Thalassobaculum sp. OXR-137: one gene and its partner. The protein of the gene in region 1 interacts with the protein of each later gene in a pairwise test. Links are inferred from orthologs where the notes say so. Each region holds a gene or a part of one and is shown in the gene's direction. Other genes may lie near its edges.

Region 1 (10,773 bases):
CGTTGACTGCACCACGAACACGTCCTCGCCGCGGATGTTCTCCTGGATCTCGACGAAGACCTCCATGTCGGAGAACCGTCGGATATCCGCCTTGGTCAGCGGCAGGTTCAGATAGGCGGAAATGGCCTCGGCCAGGGGCCTGTTGGAATTGCAGGCCAGGATCTTCGGGGCGCGTGTCGACATGAACCAACCGGCGATGTAGCGGGCGGGGCGGAAAGGCTCCCGGGAAAAGAGGCGCGACCTTACCCAGCGTCATCCCGGCCCGCAAGTTAGAAGTCGGTTCGATTACATCGGCTGATCGGCGGCGGCCGGCGCGTTAACCACGCGGGCCCCCGGTATGAAGGTATTTGCCATCTCCTCGGCCCGGGAGAGATAGGTGTCCAGCGCCTTCATCGTCACGGCCATGTCGGGGCTGTCGTCGGTGCGCCAAACGCGCAAAGTCGCCATCCAGACCACGGCGAGACCCTTCACCTTCAGCGGGCCGAAGGGCGGACGAGTGCGTTCGCCGACCGCCTCCAGGGTGCGGGCCATCGACCGGCCGAGGCTCGGCAGGCTGGCAAGAGCGGTGCCCGGATCGCGCGGCAGGCCGTCGAGGATCGACAGGAACGCCTCCCGGTTCGCCGCGACCACGTCGAGCCGCGCCATCAGCGCCTCGAACAGGCGGTCCCGTACGGGAATCGCCGGATCGGTGGCGTCCTCGTCCAGGGCGGCCATCATCCCGGCATCGACCCGGCCGGAGATCGCCGCCAGCAGCCCCGCCTTGCAGCGCAGGGTCCGGCGCGCCGTCAGCGGGTCGAGACCAGCCCGCGCCGCCGCACCGGCCAGAGTCACCGACCGCCAGCTCTCGGTGGCGGCCATCTCAAGGGCCGCGTCGACCAGCAGGTCGGTGGCCGTCGCGGGTTCGCCCGCCATGTCGCTTGCGTCCGTCATACCGATGGATATGCCCCCTCGCGCCCCATCATCAAGACGGCCGCATCAAGAAGCCGGCCGGCGGGATCAGCCGGCGAGCTCCTTCGACCGCGCGGTGGCGGCGGCGATGGCCTTGTCGAAGATCGGCTGGATACCGGTGCCCTCGGCCATCAGCACCTTGAGCGCCTCGGCCGTGGTGCCGCCGGGGCTGGTCACGTTGATCCGGAGCTGGGAGGCCTCCTCCGAGGACCGCCGGGCAAGTTCGCCCGATCCCGACACCGTCGCCCGAGCCAGGCGCATGGCCATCTCTTCGGGCAGGCCCGCCTTCACGCCGGCGGCCGCCAGGGTCTCGATCAGCAGGAAGACATAGGCCGGCCCGCCACCGGACAGGGCGGTCACCGCGTCGATCTGGTCCTCGGTCTCGGCCTCGACCGCCTCGCCGACCGCTTCCAGCAGCCGGTGGGCCTGGGCCTTCTGCGCCTCGCTCACATGGTCGTTGGCAACATAGGCGGTGATGCCCCGCCCGACCGCCGCCGGGGTGTTCGGCATGGCGCGCACGATCGGCGCGGCGGCGCCCAGCTTGTTCTCGAAATAGCCGATTGTCTTGCCCGCGGCGATCGACAGGAAATAGGCGCCCGAGCCGCCGAGTTTCGCCAGCGGCACCAGGGCGTCGTCCATCATCTGCGGCTTCACCGCCAGGATCACCACGCTGGGGGTCAGGTCGCCGGGCAGGTCTTCGGCCGCCGCATAGACGGTCACCCCGTCGCGCTTGGCCAGATCGCCCATGGCCTCGGCATGGGGTTCGACGACATGCACGCCGCCGGCCGCTTCTCCGCTCTCCAGCCAGCCGGCCAGCATCGCTCCGCCCATCTTGCCGCAGCCGATGAGCACCAGGGGTTTGGTCATTTCCTCAGCCTTTTCTTGTCAGCCTCCGCTTCGGAGAGGCTGTCAGGCTTCTCCGGCGACGTCGAGCATGGAGGCGGCGACCGCCTCCTCCGCCGTCTTACCGCCCCAGATCACGAACTGGAAGGCCGGGAAGAACCGCTCGGCCTCGCTGAGGGCGACCTCGACCAGATCCTCCATCTGCTCCACCGACACGCCGCCGGTCCCGCGCACGAGCAGCGTATGCCGGTACATCGGCACGCCGTCGTCGGAGCCGAGGTCGAAATGGCCGAGCCAGAGCTTCTCGTTCAGCAGGGTGAGCAGCACGCAGACCTCGCGCCGCTTCTCCGCCGGGACCTTGCTTTCCAGCAGGCAGGAGAAGTGCAGCGCGCCGAGATCCTCCTGCCACAGGAAGTACAGTCGGTAGTCGCACCAGCGGCCGGAGATCTCCACGGCCATTTCGTCGGAGCCGGCCCGGTCGAAGGCCCATTCGTTGGCCCCGACCAGTTCCTCGAGCAGATCTAGCGGATTTTGATGGACGACGGTGGAATCGACATAGGTGACCGACATGTCGGGATGTTCCCCCTTTGGCGCGCTGACCGGCGCGTCGGGGCGGCCCGGGGTCGGGAGAGATCGACCGACAATCTGCTCAGGTCGGCCACATCATGTGGTGTGGGCCGCCGAATCACCACAAGGAATAGCCTCACAAACTGGTGACGCCCATTCAACACAAGATTTTGCGTCAGCGAGATGCTTCACACGCGATATTCAGCGCCTGTCGGAAGTCATTGAAATCGGGGACTTCCCTGCCGGGAGTTCTGAAACGCCGCACGGGGGCCGGTTTCCCGCAGGTGCGAAAGCCCCGTCGGGAGTTGGCCGAATCACTCGTCTTTGGGCGGTGTCTCGTCGGTCTTTGTCTTCCGCGTCGCCGTGCGCCGGGTGGCCGTGGTGGTGGTCGCCCGCCGGCGGTCGCCGCTCGCCGCCTTGCGCTTCGTGGCGGTCTTCTTGGCCTCGCCGAGCTTGGCTTCGAGGTCGGCGATGCGCGCCTGCAGGTCGGCCTGCTCGCGCCGCGCTTTGAGGGCCATCGCCTCGACCGCCTCGAACTCCTCGCGGGTGACGAGATCGCGGTCGGCCAGGAAGCGCTCGAACTGCTGATGGACGAGCTGCTCGATTTCGGCGCGGACGCCGGCGGCGGCGCTGAGCGCCCCGTTGGCCACACGGGCCAGATCGTCGAACAAACGGCTGCGGGTCTGCATGGCTCACCTCCTGGACCATGTGGATATGTCATCGCTGCGGCGCGGGATCAAGGATGGGGTTGTTCGGTGTCCGCCGTCCTCGCTCTTTCACGTCATCCCGGACGGCCCCGGGCTCGACCCGGGGGCGGGCCGGGACCGTGCCTCGCCCCATGGGTCCCGGCCCGAGCCCGGATCGGGTCCGGTCTCGTCCGGGATGACGGAATAAGAGGGTATAGAGAGGGTGCAAACCGTTGGGTCGCGGGAACGCTTCGTGTAGCTTGGGGCCGATTCAGATCCGTCCGTTCGGGAGCCCATCCAAGCCATGATCATCGTCACCGGCGGCGCCGGTTTCATCGGGTCCAACCTCGTCGCCGGCCTTGAGGAGGCGGTGGGCGGGGACATCGTCGTGGTCGACCGCCTAGGCACCGACGACAAGTGGCGCAACATCGCCAAGCGCGACCTGGCCGCCATCGTGCCGCCGGAAGATTTCTTCGACTTCCTCAACGACCATCGCGGCGACGTGGAGGCGATCTTCCACCTGGGCGCCATCTCGGCGACCACCGAGCGCGACGCCGACCTGATCGTGCGCGAGAACATCACCCTGCCGACCCGGCTCTGGCATTGGTGCGCGGAGACCCGCACCCGGCTGATCTACGCCTCCTCGGCCGCTACCTATGGGGACGGCGCCGCCGGGTTCGAAGATGACGACAGCCCGGAAGGCCTTTCCACCCTGCGGCCGATGAACGCCTATGGCTGGTCCAAGCACGCCTTCGACCGGCAGGCGGTGAAGATGGCGGCGGCCGGGGTGCACCCGCCGCAATGGGTCGGGCTCAAGTTCTTCAACGTCTACGGCCCGAACGAGTACCACAAGGGGACGATGAAGAGCGTGATCGCCCAGATCACCCCGAAGATCGCCGCCGGCGAGAGCGCCAAGCTCTTCACCTCCCACAACCCGGACTATCCCGACGGCGGGCAGCTCCGCGACTTCGTCTATGTGGACGACTGCGTGCGGGTGATGCTGTGGCTGCTGGAGACGCCGCATGTGAATGGCATCTTCAACCTAGGCACCGGCTCGGCCCGCAGCTTCGCCGACCTCGCCCGCGCGGTGTTCTCGGCCCTCGGTCAGGAGGAGCGGATCGAGTTCATCGAGATGCCCGAGGCGATCCGCGACCGCTACCAATACTTCACCCAGGCGCGCATGGACCGGCTGCGCGAGGCCGGCTATCCGGAGCAGTTCACCTCCCTGGAGGAAGGCGTGCGGCGCTACGTGAAGGGCTTCCTCACCTCCGACGACCCGTACCGCTGAGCGCCGGGGAGCGGGCGGATGCGGCTGCTGGCGATCTCCGACCTGCATCTGGCGGGGACGGTCAACCGCGAGGCGCTGGACGCCCTGCCGCCGCATCGCGACGACTGGCTGATCGTCGCCGGCGACGTGGCCGAGCGGATCGACATGGTGGCCGACGCCCTGGCGCTGCTGGCCGACCGGTTCGCCCAGGTGATCTGGGTGCCCGGCAATCACGAGCTGTGGTCGCGGCCGAGCTCCGACGAGCCCGTCGGGGTGGCGCGCTACGAGGCGCTGGTCGCCCGCGCCCGGTCGCTCGGCGTGCTCACCCCGGAGGACCCCTACCCGCTGTGGCCCGGTCCGGTCCCGCGCGGGGTCGGCCGGCTGGCCATCGCGCCGATGTTCCTGCTCTACGACTACAGCTTCCGGCCGGCGGACGTACCGCTCGAGTCGGTGGTCGAATGGGCGGAGGAGACCCACAACGTCTGCAGCGACGAGATCCTGCTGTCGCCGCTCCCCTATGACAGCCGCATCGCCTGGTGCCACGCACGGCTCGCCGAGACCGAGCGGCGCCTGCGGGCGGAAATCCCCGCCGGCACCCGCCCCGTGCTGGTGAACCACTGGCCGCTGCGCCACGACCTGGTGCGCATCCCGCGGGTGCCGCGCTTCACCCCCTGGTGCGGCACTGTCCTGACCGAGGACTGGCACACCCGCTTCGACGCCTATGCGGTCGTCACCGGCCATCTGCACACGAGGCGCACCGACATGCGCGGCGACACCCGCTTCGAGGAGGTGTCGCTCGGCTATCCCCGGCAGTGGGACCACAGCCGCGGCATCGAGCCCTACCTGCGCACGATCGTCGGCTGACACGGGGCCCGGCGTTTCCGTGGCTTGGCGGGACGCAGGTGCCCGCGATAGGCTCGGACACAAACCCACCAAAGATCGACGTCCAATCGAGACGCCCGGAGGAAAAGTCAGATGAAGATGCGTGCCTGCGTCCTGCGCGAGATCGGGGCACCGATGCCCTATGCCAAGAGCGTTCCCCTCGCCATCGAGGAGGTGGAACTGGATCCGCCGGGTTCGGGCGAGCTGCTGGTCAAGATCATCGGCGCCGGTCTCTGCCATTCGGACCTGTCCGTGATGAACGGATCGCGCCCCCGCCCGCTGCCGGTCGTGCTCGGCCACGAGGGCGCCGGCGAAGTGGTCGAAGTCGGCCCGGGCATCCGCGACATCAAGGTCGGCGACCCGGTCGTCTTCCAGTTCTCCGCCTCCTGCGGCCGCTGCATCCGCTGCCAGGAAGGCCGGCCGCAGATCTGCGAGACCCACGCCATCGCCCGCGCCAAGGGCGACCTGATGGGCGGCGGCAAGCGCCTGAAGGATTCCAAGGGCAACCCGATCAATCACCAGACCGGCGTGTCCTGCTTCGCCGAATACGCCGTGGTCGACCGGGGATCGGTGGTGAAGATCGACAGCGACATCCCGCTGGAGACCGCCGCCATCTTCGGCTGCGCGGTGATGACCGGCGTCGGGGCCGCCCTGAACGCCGCCCGCGTCGCACCGGGCGACAAGGTCGCCGTGATCGGCCTCGGCGGTGTCGGCTTCTCCGCCATGCTCGGCGCCATTCTCGGCGGCGCGGCGCAGGTGATCGCGGTGGACATCAACCCGGCCAAGCTCGGCCTCGCCCGCCAGCTCGGCGCCCATCACACCATCGACGCCCGCGAGCCCGACCATGTCCAGCAGATCAAGGACCTGACCGGCGGCGGCGTGGACGTCTCGCTGGAAGGGGCCGGCGTGATTCCGGCGCTGAAGACCGGCTACGACATCCTGAAGACCGGCGGCCAGCTCGTGACGGTTGGCCTGTCGCCCCAGGGCGAGGACTTCCCGATCCCGGCGGCCGATCTGGTCAGCCGCGAGATCGCGGTGCGCGGCAGCTACATGGGCTCCTGCGTGCCGGTGCGCGACATCCCGAAATATCTGGAGGCCTTCCGCCAGGGCCGCCTGCCCGTGGATCAGCTCATCGGCGAGCATGTGGGCTTCGACGGGGTGAATGCCGGCTTCGACAAGCTGGTGTCCGGCGAAGCGGTGCGCCAGATCCTCACACCCCATGCCGGCTGACGGCTGAACTAGGGCCGGGCCGGGTCGGAAGGATCCGGCTCGGCCGTCCCACCGACTGTCAGCGCTGGACGCTCGGCACGTTGCCCACCAGCAGCCGGTCGACCACGCCCTCGTCGTTCACGAAGGGCAGGATCAGCCGTTGCCACTGGGCGTAGAACTGGTCGAGGCGGGCGCGGTGGAACGAAAACAGCGGCTCGCGCCGGATGCAGACCGCCCGATACGTCGCCACGAAATACGCCGCGACCGACGGCGAGGGCACGTCCCAGACCCGCTTCCCGGTCATCTCGAACCGCGAATAGTCGACGATGCGGGAGCCGTAGACCCGGTACAGGAAGTCCGTCTCCCCGTCCTGCGGTTCCATCAGCATGAGGTAGCCGAGCGCCGGCTTCAGATCCAGGGCGTCGATCTCCCGGGAGCGAGGCAGGTCGTCTCCGCGCTTCCGGTCGAGCCAGTATCGCCGGAGGAAGATCAGCACCTCGTCCGCAAGCTGCTCCTCGCTCGGGGACCAGAGCAGGGCCGGCGGTTCGGTATGGATGCCCTCGAACAGCCGCTCGAGCGGCGCGAAGTCGGCCGCCACCAGCCCGTCCGCCACGAGAACGGCTTCGCGGCGCATGTCCAACGCCGGCCGGTCTCCAACGAACGCGCCGGGCCAACTGTCCCGCAACGCCTGGATTGAATTCTGCTCTCGAAACGCCACCGCTCTACCTGCTCAAGCCGCGACACTTGGCGATGCCTGCGCCGTCCCTCTGCGCCAACTCCACCCAATCCCGCTCTCATCGAATGTCTAGAATTTTATGTATGTTGATCTACATTTTTGAAAGTTAATACCGATTGATGAAGAAACCGTTAGCCCCGTCTTCGCGATCGGCCGACGGCGCTGGAAACGCCGCCGGCCGTCCGGATCACCAGGTCAGACGCAGCCCCGCATAGACCGCGCGGCCGACACCCGGCTCGTACAGGGCCGACGTGTCACTGGCCGTCGCCGCCACGCTGGTGGTCGCGATGTATTTCTCATCGGTCAGGTTGCGGGCATCGACGAAGAACGACAGGTGCTCCGAATACGCGTACCCGGCCTTGAAGCCGAGCAGCGCATAGGCCTCGGTATCCCGGGAGTTCTCGTTGTCGACGTAATAGGCCTGCGGCACCCATTCCACGTTCGGGCCGGCATAGAAGCCGTGCGGGCTCTTGTAGAGCAGCTCCGCCCGCAGGAAATGCCGCGGCGCGCCGGGCAGGTCGTTGTCGCCGTAGGTTGGATCACCGTCGAAGCGGAAATCGCTGAACGTGTACGCCGTGTTGATCCACAACCGGTCCGGGTTCGGCCCGTCGGTGAACAGCCCCTTGACCGGGGCCCAACCGACCGCCGCCTCGATGCCCTGGTGGATCGTCTCGTCGGCATTCACCACCCGGTAGTTGCCGCCGCCCAGATCGAAGTACTGGTACTCGTTCTCCAGATGCGAACGGTATACCGCCAGGTCCCAGGTGAAATCCTCCCGCTCACCGCGGGTGCCGATCTCGAAGGTCGTGGCGTATTGCGGCTTGATGTCCAGCAGGGTGGTGCCGGAGGCGAAGCTCACCTCGCTGAAGGTCGGCGCCTCGCCGCTGCGCGACACATTGGTGAAGACCTGCCAGTCCGGATCGACCTGCCACAGCAGGCCGATCTTCGGGTTGAGGAAGGTGTAGTCCGCCTCGCCGGAGGTATCGGTGGCGTCGTCGACCTCGTCGACCCGCTCCCGGTTGGCATGGACGAGCTGGACGCCGGTCACCAGGGTCAGCCCGGTGGTCACCTCGAACCCGTTCTCCGCATAGCCGGTCACGTTCAGCGACCGATCCTCGGAGCCGGAAAGCAGCGCGCCCTTGCTGCCGCGGTTGTTCACATATTGCCGGTTGTCGAGCCAGCCGCCGAACGCGTTCACCCCGAAGGTCAGAGTGTTTCCATGACCGAACAGGGTGTGCTCGTTGGTCGCCCGGGCGAAGGCGCCGACATCGTTATAGGTGTAGTCGAGATACTGGTAGATCGGATGGACGAGCTGCTTGTTGATCGCATAGCCGCCGAACTCGGCCACCACATCGTCAAACTCCACCGTCGTCTTGTTGGCGAAGCGCACCGATTCCATGTTGCGCTGATAATCCAGCCGCAGGTTCCCTGCCGCGGCCGTCTTCGGATCGGTCAGTGCGGCGTGCTTGGTCACCGATCCCGGGATGTCCTGCTGGATATCGGTGACGTTCAGATAGAAGCGCGTCTCCGCACTGTCGCTCAGCCGCCAGCCGAAATTGCCCGACGCCCGCTTCGACTCGCCGCCGCTATGGTCGCGATAGCCGTCCTGGGTCAGGAACCCGCCGCTGACATAGCCGTCCACGTCGCCTTCGGCAGCACCGCTGCTGAGCTGCAGCCGGCGGAAGCCGAAGCTACCCACATCCAGGCGCCCGTCGGCCAAGCTGGCGTCATGGCCGCTGGGCGTGACGAAATTGACGGCCCCGCCCAGGGCATTGGCGCCATAGCGCAGCGCGTTGCCGCCCTTGTAGACCTCGACATAGCGATAGGCGGTCGGGTCGAGTTCCTGGAAGTCGGCGCTGCCGTCGGCGGCGTTCATCGGGATGCCGTCCTGGTAGAGATGGATGCCGCGCATGTGGAAGTTCCGCGACAGGCCGGAGCCGCGGATCGAGAGGCGGGAATCCTCACCCCATTTCGGCTGGATCAGGACGCCGGGCGTATAGTCCAGCATGTCCTTCAGGGTGGTGGCGGCGGTATCGCGCCAGGCGGTGTCTGGCACCACCTCGACGGCTCCCGGGATCTGTTCGATCCGGCGGGTGGCTTCCTTGGTGGAAGGGACGGTCAGGGACGGCTCGGCCGTGCCGGTGACGGTGATCCGCAGCATCTCAACCGGCTGGCTGGACTGCGCGAAAGCGGGGACGGCAACGGTGCACAGCAGGGCAGCGCACAACGCCGTCCGCATGCCCGGACGGGCAAGGGAGTACGACATGAATGTCTCCGAAAGGCTCGGAGCCCGGCGGCCGGGCGACGCGTCGCCGGCATGCCGCTCGGGCATCGGAAGAGAGATCGACCGGGCGTCGCGGAACGGCGCCAAACGGTCGACGGAACAGCCTTACACGGAGCGGGCGGGCGGAGCGCGGGGACCGAGCGGCGGGCCGAGAAGCAGCGCCTCGGGCGCCACACCTGCCCGCGCAACGGCGACGGGCCGCGAGACCGGTATCCAGCGCAGGGGAACCCCGAGCTGGTCCGGCAGCACCATCGCCTTGGCGATGACGGTCTGGAACGGGCAGTCGGGCGCGGTCGGGCCGTCGGCGGCGCCGTCCTCGGTTCCGGCAGGCCCCGCCTTTTCGGGTAGGACCGTGACGGTCTTGAGCCCCGTGGGGGTACAGACGACGATCTCGAACCGGCCGTCCTGCAGGGCCGCCGGGTCCGGCATATAGCCGACGGGGATGATCGCCCGCAGGGCGAACAGCACCAGCAGCAGGTGGGACAATGCCCCACCCGCTCGCAGCCAACCCCTTGAGTTGGCGTGACGACTCTGCCCAAGCCCCCGCTTCATGGGGGATGTACACCACGGGGTCGCCCCGGTGTCCATGGTCACGAACGTCGCGGCCGGCGGTCTGCCTCAGGCAAGACCCCGACGCATCAGGCCGTGCTTGATCGGCGACACCCGCGACAGCACGCCGAGCCCGAGCTGACGGGCCAGCCGGCCCCGCAGGGTGCCGTCCGTCGCCACGCCGGCGAGCAGCCCCACCGCGCCCAGCCGTCCCGGCAGCTCGAAGCGCCGGCGGCGGGTGTAGCGGGACAGGGCCTCGCTGCCGCCGATATCGCCGCCCGTCCGCACGGTCCCCGCCAGCACGTCGGCCAGGGCCATGATGTCGCGCACCGCCAGGTTCCAGCCCTGGGCGCCGATGGGCGGCACCACATGGGCGGCATCTCCGACCGCGACCACCCGCCGGCGCGCCGGCGACGGCGCCCAGCCGATCGACACCGGGAACACCACCGGGGACGCCGTGAGCCGGATCGCGCCATAGGCCGGCTGCCGCCCGCGCGCGGAAGCCTCGATCGCGGCGATCCCGGCACCCGCCAGCCGCTCGACCTCGGCGGTCGGGGCGATGGAGATCAGCGAGCCGTCGCGGCTGCCGACCGGAATGACCGTGATGGAGCCGGTGTCGTCGTAGCGCTCGATGCACAGGCCGTCATGGGGGGCGGCCAGTTCCACCGGCGCGCACAGGGCGCTCAGTCCGAGGGGTTGGCGCCACATACGGATGCGGGCGGCCTCGCGGGTCGGCGAGGCCTTGCCGTCGGCGGCGATCGCCAGCCGGGCTCTCACGCGGGTCCCGCCTTCGGTGACGACG
Region 2 (10,722 bases), 1.5 Mb from region 1 along the record:
CCCGCGGCCTCGCCGGATCATCCGGAGGGACCGACCCGGCGGATCGACGCGGCCTGATCTCAAGAAGAACAAGCGATATCCGGAGGGAGAGACACATGACCGATGCGGTGATGGCGGTCTGGGGCGACACCGCGCCCGAGGGCGACGCCGAGTTCAGCGAGTGGTACCACCGCGAGCACATCCCCGAGCGGGTCGGCATGCCCGGCTGGCGCAACGGCCGGCGCTACCGCAAGATCGGCCGCGGCAAGCACCGCTATCTGGCGGTCTACGACGTCGACCGCATGGCCTGTTTCGACGACCCGGCCTATCGCCACGCGCTCGACCATCCGACCGAGTGGACCACCCGGATGATGCCGAATTTCCGCAACTTCGTGCGGGCCACCAGCCGGGTGCGGTTCTCCAGCGGCGAGGCGCTGGGATCGGTGATCGCGACGGTGCGCTACGATCCGGGTACCGGCGACCCCGAGGAGATCGCCCGCTGGCTCGCCGGCACCGCCCTGCACGACCTGCGCACCAGCGAGGGCATCACCCGGGTGCAGCACTGGCAGGCCGATATGGATCGATCCCTTGCGAAGACCGCCGAGCAGGCGATCCGCACCAGCCGCGACGGCAAGGCGCCGTTCACCGCGGTGGTGGAGGGAACCGAGCGCGCGTTCGTCGAGGCGGCGCTGGTGGAAGCGGGCATCATCGAAGGCCTCGCCGACCGCGGCGCCCGCAAGGTCGAGAGCGGGCTGTACAGCATGCTGTTCGCGCTGCATCGCTGACCCTTCGACACGTCCCCCGGCTGAACGCCGGGGTCCTGCTCAGGGTGAGGTCAATTTTTTGAACCTAAGATGACCTCTCCCTGAGCAGCGCCCCCTTGGGCGCGTGTCGAAGGGCCGCCGCCGCCCTTACCCCGCCATCTCCCCGAGGCGCTTGTACAGATAGGTCCGGCTGATCCCCAGTGCCTCGGCGGCGCGCTTCTTGTTGCCGTCGGCGCGGTCCAGGGCTTCGGCGATCAGCCGCTCCTCCAGCGCGCGGAGTTGCGCCTCCAGCGGGGCGGCGGGGTTCGCCTGCGGTTCCTCTCCCACTAAGTCCGGCAGGTCTGCCGGGGTCAGTTCCTCGCCGTCGCAGAAGATCGCCGCCTTCTGCACCGTGTTGAACAGCTCGCGTACGTTTCCGGGCCAGGGATGGGCGGTCAGCAGCGCCATGGCATCGGCCCGCACGCCTCGGCTTGGCAGGTTGTGGCGCTTCACGGTGCGGGCGAGGAAGGTGCGGACCAGGGCAGGGATGTCGGCCGCCCGGTCGCGCAGCGGCGGCAGCCAGAGGGTGATGGCGCCGATGCGGAAATACAGGTCGGCGCGGAAATCCTCCTCCTCGATCATCCGCTCCAGCGGCCGGTTGGTGGCGGTGACCAGGCGGAAGTCGGCGCTGCGGGAGCGGTGGCCGCCAAGGCGCTCGAAAGTGCCTTCCTCCAGCACCCGCAGCACTTTGGCCTGGATGTCGATGCCCATGTCGCCGATCTCGTCGAGGAACAGGGTGCCCTTGTCGGCCAGTTCGAACTTGCCCGACCGGCCGCGCTTGTCGGCCCCGGTGAAGGAGCCGGGCTCGTAGCCGAACAGTTCGGCTTCTACGAGGGTGGCGGGGAGGGCGGCGGCGTTCAGCACCACCAGCGGCTTGGCTGCCCGGTTCGACTGGCCGTGCAGCGCGCGGGCGACCAGCTCCTTGCCGGTGCCGCTCTCGCCGCGGATCAGGACGGAAATGTCGAGCGACGCGATGCGGGCGATGTCGGCCTTGAGCTTCCGGATCGGCGGGCTGTCGCCGATGATCGCCTCCAGATCGGCCGGACCCGGCCGCATCTCCTCCAGCTCGCGGCGGTAGTAGTCGACCTCTGCCCGCAGCTTGGCGATCTCGCGGCCGAATTCCAGCGCCTGGTCCGGTCCCTTGAACATCACCTGGCCGATGGCGCCGACGGTGCGGTCGTCCCGGCTGATGGGAAAGCGGCTGACGATGCGGGCGACACCGTTCATCTCCTGCAGCCGGCCGATCTGGGCACGGCCCGACCGGGCCACCTCGGGCAGGCGCGTGTTTTCGATCACCTCCTCGGCCGGGCGGCCGAGGCCTTCGCCGCGCTTCATGCCGAAGAACTTGGCATGCACCGGGCTGACCCAGCGCAGCAGCCCCTCGGCATCGACCACGGTGATCGCCTCGTAGGGGTTGGTGAGGAAATGGGCGAGGATCTCGTGGGCGAAGTCGACGCTCGCGGCGAAATCCACCACCGGGTCCTCGCCCCCCCCCGGCCAGACCAGGTGCAGGGCGACGCCCCTATCGGTGTGACGGGACAGCACCGACCAGACCGTGTCGCCGAGATCCACGCTCCAGATCCGTCGGTCCGGATCGGCGACCGTCAATGCGCGGTCGACGGCGTCGGGCAGGCGCGGGCCGTCGGCGAAGAGCAGGGTGCCGTCGGGCTGGAACAGGCGGATGCTGGGAGATGTGTCCATGAGGCGGACAGTAGAAAATCCGTTTGTCCGCGTCGAGTACAGTTCTGGAGTCTAGGATGCGGAAATCCGGCGGATCTGCGGTTGGCACGGCCGTTGCGCTGTCCGCAGGTGGAGGAACCGCCCATGACCGACACCAAGTTACCGCTCAACGATCTGCCGCCGGCGCCCACCGGCGCACCGTTCGACCTGCTCGAGGGCGTGCGGGTGCTCGACCTGACCACGTCCATCGCCGGGCCTTACGCGACGCTGCTGCTGGCGGATTACGGGGCCGATGTGGTGAAGATCGAGCGGCCGGGCAGCGGCGACGACGCCCGCGCCTGGGGCCCGCCGTTTCTCGACGGCGACTCGCTCTGGTTCATGTCGGTGAACCGCAACAAGCGCAGTGTAGCCGTCGACTACACGGTCGATCCCGGGCGCTCCCTGTTCGAGAAGCTGGTCTCCGCCGCCGACGTGGTGGTTCTGAACCAGGTGCCGCGGGTGCAGGAGAAGCTGAAGACCAACCCGGCGACCCTGCAAAAACTCAATCCCGGGCTGATCGTCGCCTCGGTCACCGGCTTCGGCCTGACCGGCGAGCGCAAGGACAAGCCCTGTTACGACCTGATCGCGGAAGGCTATTCCGGCGTCATGGACCTGACCGGCGAGCCGGACAGCCCGCCGCAGAAGGTCGGCACCCCCGCCGCCGACCTGCTGGCCGGGCACGATCTGGCGCTGGCCGTCGCCGCCGCCCTGGTGCGCAAGGGCCGCACGGGGCAGGGCGCCGTGGTCGACGTCTCCATGGTGGAGAGCATGACCCGCTTCATGGTGCCGCGCATCGCCAGCTATCTGGGCTCCGGCGAGGTGCCGGCCCGCTCCGGCGCGCGGGACAGTGTGATCGCGATCTATCAGGTGTTCGACACCGCCGACGACCCGATGACCCTCGGCCTCGGCAATGACGCGATCTGGCGGCGGTTTTGGCAGGCGGTGGGCGATGCCAGGCGCGGCGAGGATCCGGCGACCGCCACCAATGCCGGCCGCCGCGAGGTCCGCGCCGAGCTGGTAGCCGAGATCCAGGCGATCCTGAAGACCCGGCCCCGGGCCGAATGGCTCGCCCTGTTCGACGCCAACAAGGTGCCAGCCGGCCCGATCCAGCGTGTGGACGAGGTCTGCACCGATCGCCATCTGTACGAGCGTGGCTTCCTCTATACGATCGCGCGGGAGGGCAAGAGCCCGTCGCCCCAGGTCGGCACCGGCGTACAGATCGACGGCCGGGCCAACGCGCCGCGCCGCGCGCCGCCGGATCTCGGCGCCCACGAGACCGACATCCGCGCCGACTGGCTCGGCGAAAGCTGACCCCGGCCCTTCGAAGAACACCATCCCAAGGGAAGAGACGCATGTCCCAGACGTTCGAGACCATCCTGTACGAGGAAGACGGCCCCATCGGCTGGATCACCATCAACCGGCCGGAAGACGGGAACATGTTCACCCCCGTCACCTGTATCGAGATCCGCGACTGTATCGAGGCGATCCGCCGCGAGACCCGCACCCGCGTGGTGGTGCTAACAGGGGCGGGCGAGAAGTTCTTCTGCATCGGCGGCCGCAAGGACGGCATGGAGGACACCACTCTCTATGCCGGCGTGCTTCCGACGCTTGAGATGTACGACGCCATCGACAAGCTGCAGAAGCCGGTGATCGCCATGGTCAACGGTTTCGCGGTCGGCGGCGGCAACGTGCTGCACACGGTCTGCGACCTCACCATCGCCAAGGAAAGCGCGGTGTTTCGCCAGGTCGGCCCGATGATGGGCAGCTTCGACGCCGGCTACGGTACTTGGTATCTGGAGGACGCCATCGGCAAGAAGCGGGCGAAGGAGATGTGGTACACAAACCGCAAGCTTTCCGCCGCCGAGGCGCTTGACTGGGGTCTGATCAACAAGGTGGTGCCGGACGACAAGTTGCGCGAGGAGACCCGCGCCTGGGCACTGTCGATCTCCGAGCGCGGCCCGATGGCCCTGGCCGGCATCAAGCACGCCTTCCTCGCGCGTCATGGCGGTGTCGGCGGTCTCGGCCGCGTCTCCCACGACATGCTGCTGAAGCTGTACCTGAAGACCGAGGAGAGCCAGGAGCTGTCCAAGGCCTTCGGCGAGCGCCGCACGCCCGATCCGGACAAGTTCGGCCACTGAGGGCGCGGTCATGAGCCGGCTTCTGACCCTGCACGACCCGGCCACGGCGCGGCGCTACTACGAGGCCGGTCTGTGGCATGACGAGACCTTCTATGCCCTGCTGGCCAAGCACGCGGCCGCACGGCCCGACGCCAAAGCGGTGCGGGATTCCGCCCGCCATCTGACCTGGGGGCAGTTGAAGGACTGGGTCGACACCATTGCCGACAGCCTGCACGAGGCGGGCGTGGTGACCGGCGAGCGGGTGGCGCTCTGGGCTTCCAACCGTGTGGAAGTGGTCGCGTCCTTCCTGGCGTGCTCGCGCAACGGCTATGTCTGCAACCCGTCGCTCCACCGCAACTACACGGTGGAGGAGATCGCCGGCCTGCTGCAGCGGGTCGGGGCGACGGCGGCCGTGGTGGAGACCGGCTGGGGGGCCGATACCGATCGCCACGACCCGATCGCCGCCCTGCGCGGGCTGGAGGCCATGCGCAGGGTCTTTGTCCTGCCGCCCCACCGCGCAGAGGGCGACCTGCCGGGGGTCGGCACCGCCCCGCGCCACCTGCGGGAGCCCGACCCGAACCCGGACAGCATCTGCTATCTCGCCTTCACCAGCGGCACGACGGGCAAGCCCAAGGGGGTGATGCATTCCGACAATTCGCTGTTGGCCAACTGCCGCGACCTGGTGAAGGACTGGCATCACGACAGTTCCACCGTGCTGCTGACCCTGTCGCCGCTGAGCCACCACATCGCCTGGGTCGCGGTCGGCCAGTGGCTGGTCGCCGGCATGCAGCTGGTGATCGACGATCCCGCCCCGGGCCTGTCCCGCCTCGACTGGATGATCGAGACCGGGGCGACCTACGTGATGGGCGTGCCCACCCATGCCATGGACATCCAGGCCGAACAGGCGCGGCGCGGCATCGGGAAGCTTGGCTCGGTCAACCTGTTCTACATGGCCGGCTCGCCGATCCCGCCGGCCGTGGCAGAGCGGTTCGTGCGCCAGGGCGTGCGGCCGCAGAACATCTACGGCATGACCGAGAACTCCTCGCACCAGTACACCCACCCGGTGGACGACGAGGCGACGATCTGCGCCACCTGCGGACGCGGGGGGGCGGGGTACGAGGTGCGGATCTTCTCCCAGGAGAACCGGGACGAGGAGGTGCCGCCCGGCACCATCGGCGAGATCGGCGGCAAGGGCGCCGCCCTGATGCTGGGATATTTCGACAACCAGGCCGCCACCGAGGGCTCGTTCAACCGCGACGGCTGGTTCCTGTCCGGCGATCTCGGCGTGCTCGACGGCAACGGCAACCTGTCCATCGTCGGCCGGCTGAAGGACGTGGTGATCCGCGGCGGCCACAACATCTTCCCGGCCCGGGTGGAAGATCTGGCGGTGAAGCATCCTAACATCGCCAAGGCGGCGGCTTTCCCGGTGCCGGACGAACGGCTCGGCGAGAAGCTGGCCCTGGCGATCCTGCCAAGCGGGGAGAGCCCCGATGCCGCCACAGTGCTGAATCATCTCTATGCGGTGGGGCTGTCGAAATACGACATGCCGGAATACTTCCTGGTGATGGACAGCTTCCCGCTGACCCCCAGCGGTAAGATCCTGAAGCGCGAGCTGGCGGAATGGGCGAAGTCCGGACGGATTGCGCCCGAGCCCTGCCGGTTCAAGCAGCCCGAAGACGCCTGAGGAGACGACACCATGACCGTGACCCTGGCCCTGTCCGAAGGGATCGCCACCCTGACCATCGACCGTCAGGAGACGCTGAATGCGCTTAATTTCAGCCTGATATCGGATATCGCTGAGAAACTGGACGAGGTCCGAGACTCTGCGGCTCGTGGCCTGCTGATCACCGGTGCCGGCGAGAAGGCGTTCTGCGCCGGCGCCGATATCAAGGAACTGATGGGCCGAGACCTGATGGCCCAGAAGCGCGGTGCGGAGGCCGGGCAGGCGACCTTCGCCAAGATCGCCGCCCTGGAGATCCCGTCGCTCGCCCTGATCAACGGTTTCGCCTTCGGCGGCGGGCTTGAGATGGCGCTGGCCTGCACCTTCCGGATGGCGGTGCCGACTGCGAAGATGGGACTGCCGGAGATCAAGCTCGGCCTGATCCCGGGCTATGGCGGAACCCAGCGGCTGCCGCGCCTGATAGGCGAGGGGCGGGCGCTGGAGATGATCCTGACCGGCCGCACCGTCGATGCCGAGGAGGCGCATCGGATCGGTCTGGTGAATAGGTTGGCCGAAACCGCCGATCCAGTTGCCGAGGCACAGGGCTTCCTGGGCGAGGTGACCCGCTACGGCCTGCCGGCGATCAGCTTCGCCAAGGAGGCGGTGACCCGCGCCCTGGACCTGCCGATCCATGAGGGGCTGAAGGTGGAGGCGGATCTCTCCACCCTGTCCTTCCGCACCGAGGACGCCGACGAGGGCCTCGCCGCCTTCGTCGAGAAACGCAAACCGAGTTTCAAGGATCGCTGATGGCCACCGTACTCGACCGCCTGGACGCCAGCCTCGACCTGCCCGAGGACGAGGCCATGGTGCTGGACAGCGTGCGCCAGCTCGCCACCGAGAAGATCGCGCCGCGTGCCGCGGAGCACGACCGCAACGGCACCTATCCGGCCGACAACATCGCCGAGATGAACGCGCTCGGCATGAACGCCATGTTCGTGCCGGAGGAATATGGCGGGCTCGGCCTGTCCTACACTGTCTATCTCGCCTGCGTGCGGGAGATCTCCAAGGCTTGTGCGTCGACCGGCATCATCTGGGCCACCAACTTCCACGGCATGAAGCCGGTGATGGATTTCGGCACCGAGGCGCAGAAGCAGCGCATCCTGCCGACCATCGCCGCCGGCGGGATCGGCTCGCTCTGCATCACCGAGCCGACGGCCGGCTCCGACGCCACCGGCATGAAGACCCGCATCACCCCGGACGGCAACGAGAGCGTGGTGATCAACGGCGGGAAGACCTTCATCTCCAACGGCAACGTCGCCGACCACCTGCTGGTCTTCGGCAAGTGGAGCGAGATCGACGACCCGCGCAAGTCGATCACCGCCTTCGTGGTCGACAAGGACACGCCGGGCCTGGAGGTCCTCCGCAAGGAGGAGAAGATGGGCCACCGGGCCGCACCCACGGTGGCGCTGTCCTTCGAGGACATGAAGATTCCGCGCGAGAACATCATCGGCGAGCCGGGAGACGGGCTGCAGATCCTGCTGTCCTCGCTGAACAAGTCGCGGCCCAGCGTGGCGGCCCAGGCGCTCGGCATCGCCCGGGCGGCGTTCGAGGACGCGATCGACTACATCAACGACCGCCGCCAGTCGGGCAAGCGGATCGTCGAGTTCCAGGGCATCCAGTTCACCCTGGCCGATCTCGCCACCGACCTCGCCATGTGCGAGGCGTGGCTGTGGAAGGTCGGCCGCATGGTCGACGGCGGCGCGACGGATTTCGGGATCGAGGCGTCGATGCTGAAGATGCGCGGCTCCGATCTCGCCATGCGGATCGCCGACGAGGCGGTGCAGCTCCATGGCGGCTACGGCTACTGCCAGGACTACCGGGTCGAGCGGCTGATGCGCGACGCCAAGATCACCCAGATCTGGGAAGGCACCAACCAGATCCACCGCCAGCTCATCGGCCGCAGTTTCGCGCGGAAGGAATAGGCAACCCCAGACCCCGACCCGTCATCCTGAACTCGTTTCAGGACCTCATGGGCGGTTGGTCAAGCGAGGTCCTGAAACGAGTTCAGGATGACGGCGTGAAAATTGTTGGAGTTCACCAATGACAACCATCCAGACCGTCGGTGTGTGCGGCGCCGGGACCATGGGGGCGGGGATCGCCATCGTGGCGGCCCGCGCCGGCTACCGCACCGTGCTCTACGACACCAATGCCAAGGCGCTGGACCGGGCCAGGGGCCAGACCGAGGCCTTCCTCGCCAAGTCGGTAGAGCGCGGCAAGCTGACCCAGGAACAGGTCGACGCCGCCCTGGCCGGCTACAAGACCACCGACACGCTGGACGGCCTCGGCGAGTGCGACATCGTCATCGAGGCGGTGTTCGAGAACCTGGCTGTCAAGCAGGAGCTGTTCGGCAAGCTGAACGACGTCTGCCCGGAGCACACCCTGTTCGCTTCCAACACCTCCACCCTGTCGATCACCCAGATCGCCTCGGGCTGCGGCCGGGAGGATCGGGTGGTGGGCATGCATTTCTGCCTGCCGGCCCAGCTCATGAAGCTGGTGGAGATGTCGCCGGGGCTGAACACCTCCGACACGAGCTTCGCCGCCGCCTGGGCGTTCTGCGAGGCGCTGGGGCAGAAGCCGGTGAAGACCAAGGACGCGCCGGGCTTCATCCTCAACTACTTCCTGGTGCCGTTTAACAACGACGTCATCCGCCTGATCGAGGCGGGCGTGGCCGAGCCGGCGGATATCGATCGGGCGATCAAGGCCGGGCTCGGCTACAAGATGGGACCGTGCGAGCTTCTCGACCTGATCGGGCTCGACACCCAGGTGCTGCTCTGCGACGCGTTCTACGGCGTCACCCACGACCCGCGATGCGCCGCACCGCCGCTGCTCCACCGCATGGTGGCCGCCGGCCATCTGGGCCGCAAGTCGGGGCGCGGCTTCTTCACCTATGACAGCGACAAGATGTACGGGGCCTGAGCCATGGTGAGCTATTCGATCGTCGATACCGGCGACAGCCGGTCGTTCCCCGAGGACCATCCGTTTCTCGCCGGCTCCGGCGGGGACGGCGAGGTCGTCGCCTATATCGGGGCCGGCGCCATCTCCGCCTGGCAGGAGGACCCGTCGCGCACCGCGATCCTAGTCGAGCTCCACACCGAGACCCTGGGTGAGGTCACCGGCGAGAGCCGCGGCGAGGAGGGCTCCAATACCGTCGGCTTCGCCCGGTTCCGCGTCGGCGATGGCGCACCCTCCGATCTGGTCGAGCTGGTGCGTCAGCCCCATACCGATCCGGCCGCCTTGGAGGCTGCGCGCATGGTGCTGGAAGGGGCGGGGCTGCAGGTTTCCGAATGCTTCGACTTCGCCGGCCGCATCCTCGATCGCTTGATCCGGCCCTACTACAACGAGGCGCTGGCCAAGCTGGACGAGGGGCTGGCCACGGCCGACGACATGGACCTGACGGTCAAGCTGGGCCTCGGCTATCCGGAAGGCCCGATCGAGCTGCTGGAGCGCACGGGTCTGCACCATCACCACGACGTCACCCAGGCGCTGTTCGAGGTCTACGGCACCAAGCATTACGCCCCGGCCCGCCGGGCGCGGGTGGCGAAGAAGCGCGCGAAGCGGGGGCTTTCCTGATGCCGGGCACGGCGCAGAAGTCTCGGAAGCCGCTGGCCGGCGTGCGGGTGATCGACTTTTCCACCCTCCTGCCGGGGCCGATGGCGACCCTGATCCTGGCCGAGGCCGGAGCGGAGGTGATCAAGCTGGAACGGCCCGGCAGCGGCGAGGACATGCGCGCCTATCCGCCGATGGTGACCGAGGACAGCGGCGTGAACTTCGCCCTGCTGAACCGCGGCAAGCGCTCGCTCGCCGTCGACCTGAAGGATCCGGAAGCGGTCGAGCGGGTGAAGGTGCTGATCAAGGATGCCGACGTGCTGGTCGAACAGTTCCGGCCCGGCGTCATGGACCGGCTCGGCCTGGGCTACGAGACAGTGAAGGCGCTGAACCCGGCCATTGTCTACTGTTCCATCACCGGCTTCGGTCAGACCGGCCCAAAAGCGGCGCTGGCGGCCCATGACCTGAACTACATGTCGGAGACCGGCGTTCTGAACCTCGGCGCCGACAGCCGCGGCGATCCGGTCCTGCCGCCGGTGCTTGTGGCGGATATCGGCGGCGGCACCATGCCGGCGGTGATCTCGATCCTGCTAGCCCTGCGCGAGGCGGAGAAAACCGGCGAGGGCGCGTTCCTCGACGTCGCCATGGCCGACAATCTGTTCGCCTGGGGCTACTGGGCGCTGGGCGAGCGGGCGGCCGGCAAGGGCGATCCCAAGCCCGGCGGCGAGTTGGTGACCGGCGGAACCCCGCGCTACCAAGTCTACCGCTGCGCCGATGGCCGCTGGCTCGCCTGCGCGCCTCTGGAGCCGAAATTCTGGGCGAATTTCTGCGAGGTGAT

Evidence for each region.
Region 2: the proteins of rfaD (region 1) and T8K17_RS17425 interact in binary tests that used the Escherichia coli proteins (3 or more experiments, as listed by UniProt). The link is inferred for Thalassobaculum sp. OXR-137 from one-to-one orthologs.

What each region holds. Positions count from the first base shown.
Region 1 is NZ_CP139715.1:2,213,987-2,224,759, reverse strand. What follows is about bases 2,544-5,340. They hold rfaD (ADP-glyceromanno-heptose 6-epimerase), read left to right. Parts: upstream 2,544-3,348; coding sequence 3,349-4,332; downstream 4,333-5,340. Other genes in these bases: T8K17_RS10395 (zinc-dependent alcohol dehydrogenase family protein), read left to right, coding at 5,287-5,340; T8K17_RS10400 (metallophosphoesterase), read left to right, coding at 4,351-5,175; T8K17_RS10410 (accessory factor UbiK family protein), read right to left, coding at 2,673-3,047. In the rest of the region: T8K17_RS10430 (ribose-phosphate pyrophosphokinase), read right to left, coding at 1-183; T8K17_RS10425 (hypothetical protein), read right to left, coding at 286-912; proC (pyrroline-5-carboxylate reductase), read right to left, coding at 997-1,815; T8K17_RS10415 (YbjN domain-containing protein), read right to left, coding at 1,858-2,361; more of T8K17_RS10395, read left to right, coding at 5,341-6,423; T8K17_RS10390 (PAS domain-containing protein), read right to left, coding at 6,482-7,036; T8K17_RS10385 (TonB-dependent receptor family protein), read right to left, coding at 7,326-9,404; T8K17_RS10380 (hypothetical protein), read right to left, coding at 9,528-9,908; T8K17_RS10375 (FAD-dependent monooxygenase), read right to left, coding at 10,041-10,773. UniProt on the Escherichia coli protein: Catalyzes the interconversion between ADP-D-glycero-beta-D-manno-heptose and ADP-L-glycero-beta-D-manno-heptose via an epimerization at carbon 6 of the heptose.
Region 2 is NZ_CP139715.1:3,763,275-3,773,996, forward strand. What follows is about bases 3,001-5,746. They hold T8K17_RS17425 (enoyl-CoA hydratase-related protein), read left to right. Parts: upstream 3,001-3,853; coding sequence 3,854-4,639; downstream 4,640-5,746. Other genes in these bases: T8K17_RS17420 (CoA transferase), read left to right, coding at 3,001-3,812; T8K17_RS17430 (class I adenylate-forming enzyme family protein), read left to right, coding at 4,650-5,746. Outside these bases: T8K17_RS17405 (DUF502 domain-containing protein), read left to right, coding at 1-57; T8K17_RS17410 (DUF4286 family protein), read left to right, coding at 96-764; T8K17_RS17415 (sigma-54 interaction domain-containing protein), read right to left, coding at 891-2,483; more of T8K17_RS17420, read left to right, coding at 2,607-3,000; more of T8K17_RS17430, read left to right, coding at 5,747-6,302; T8K17_RS17435 (enoyl-CoA hydratase/isomerase family protein), read left to right, coding at 6,315-7,085; T8K17_RS17440 (acyl-CoA dehydrogenase family protein), read left to right, coding at 7,085-8,260; T8K17_RS17445 (3-hydroxyacyl-CoA dehydrogenase family protein), read left to right, coding at 8,379-9,254; T8K17_RS17450 (3-hydroxyacyl-CoA dehydrogenase family protein), read left to right, coding at 9,258-9,908; T8K17_RS17455 (CaiB/BaiF CoA-transferase family protein), read left to right, coding at 9,908-10,722. UniProt on the Escherichia coli protein: Converts o-succinylbenzoyl-CoA (OSB-CoA) to 1,4-dihydroxy-2-naphthoyl-CoA (DHNA-CoA).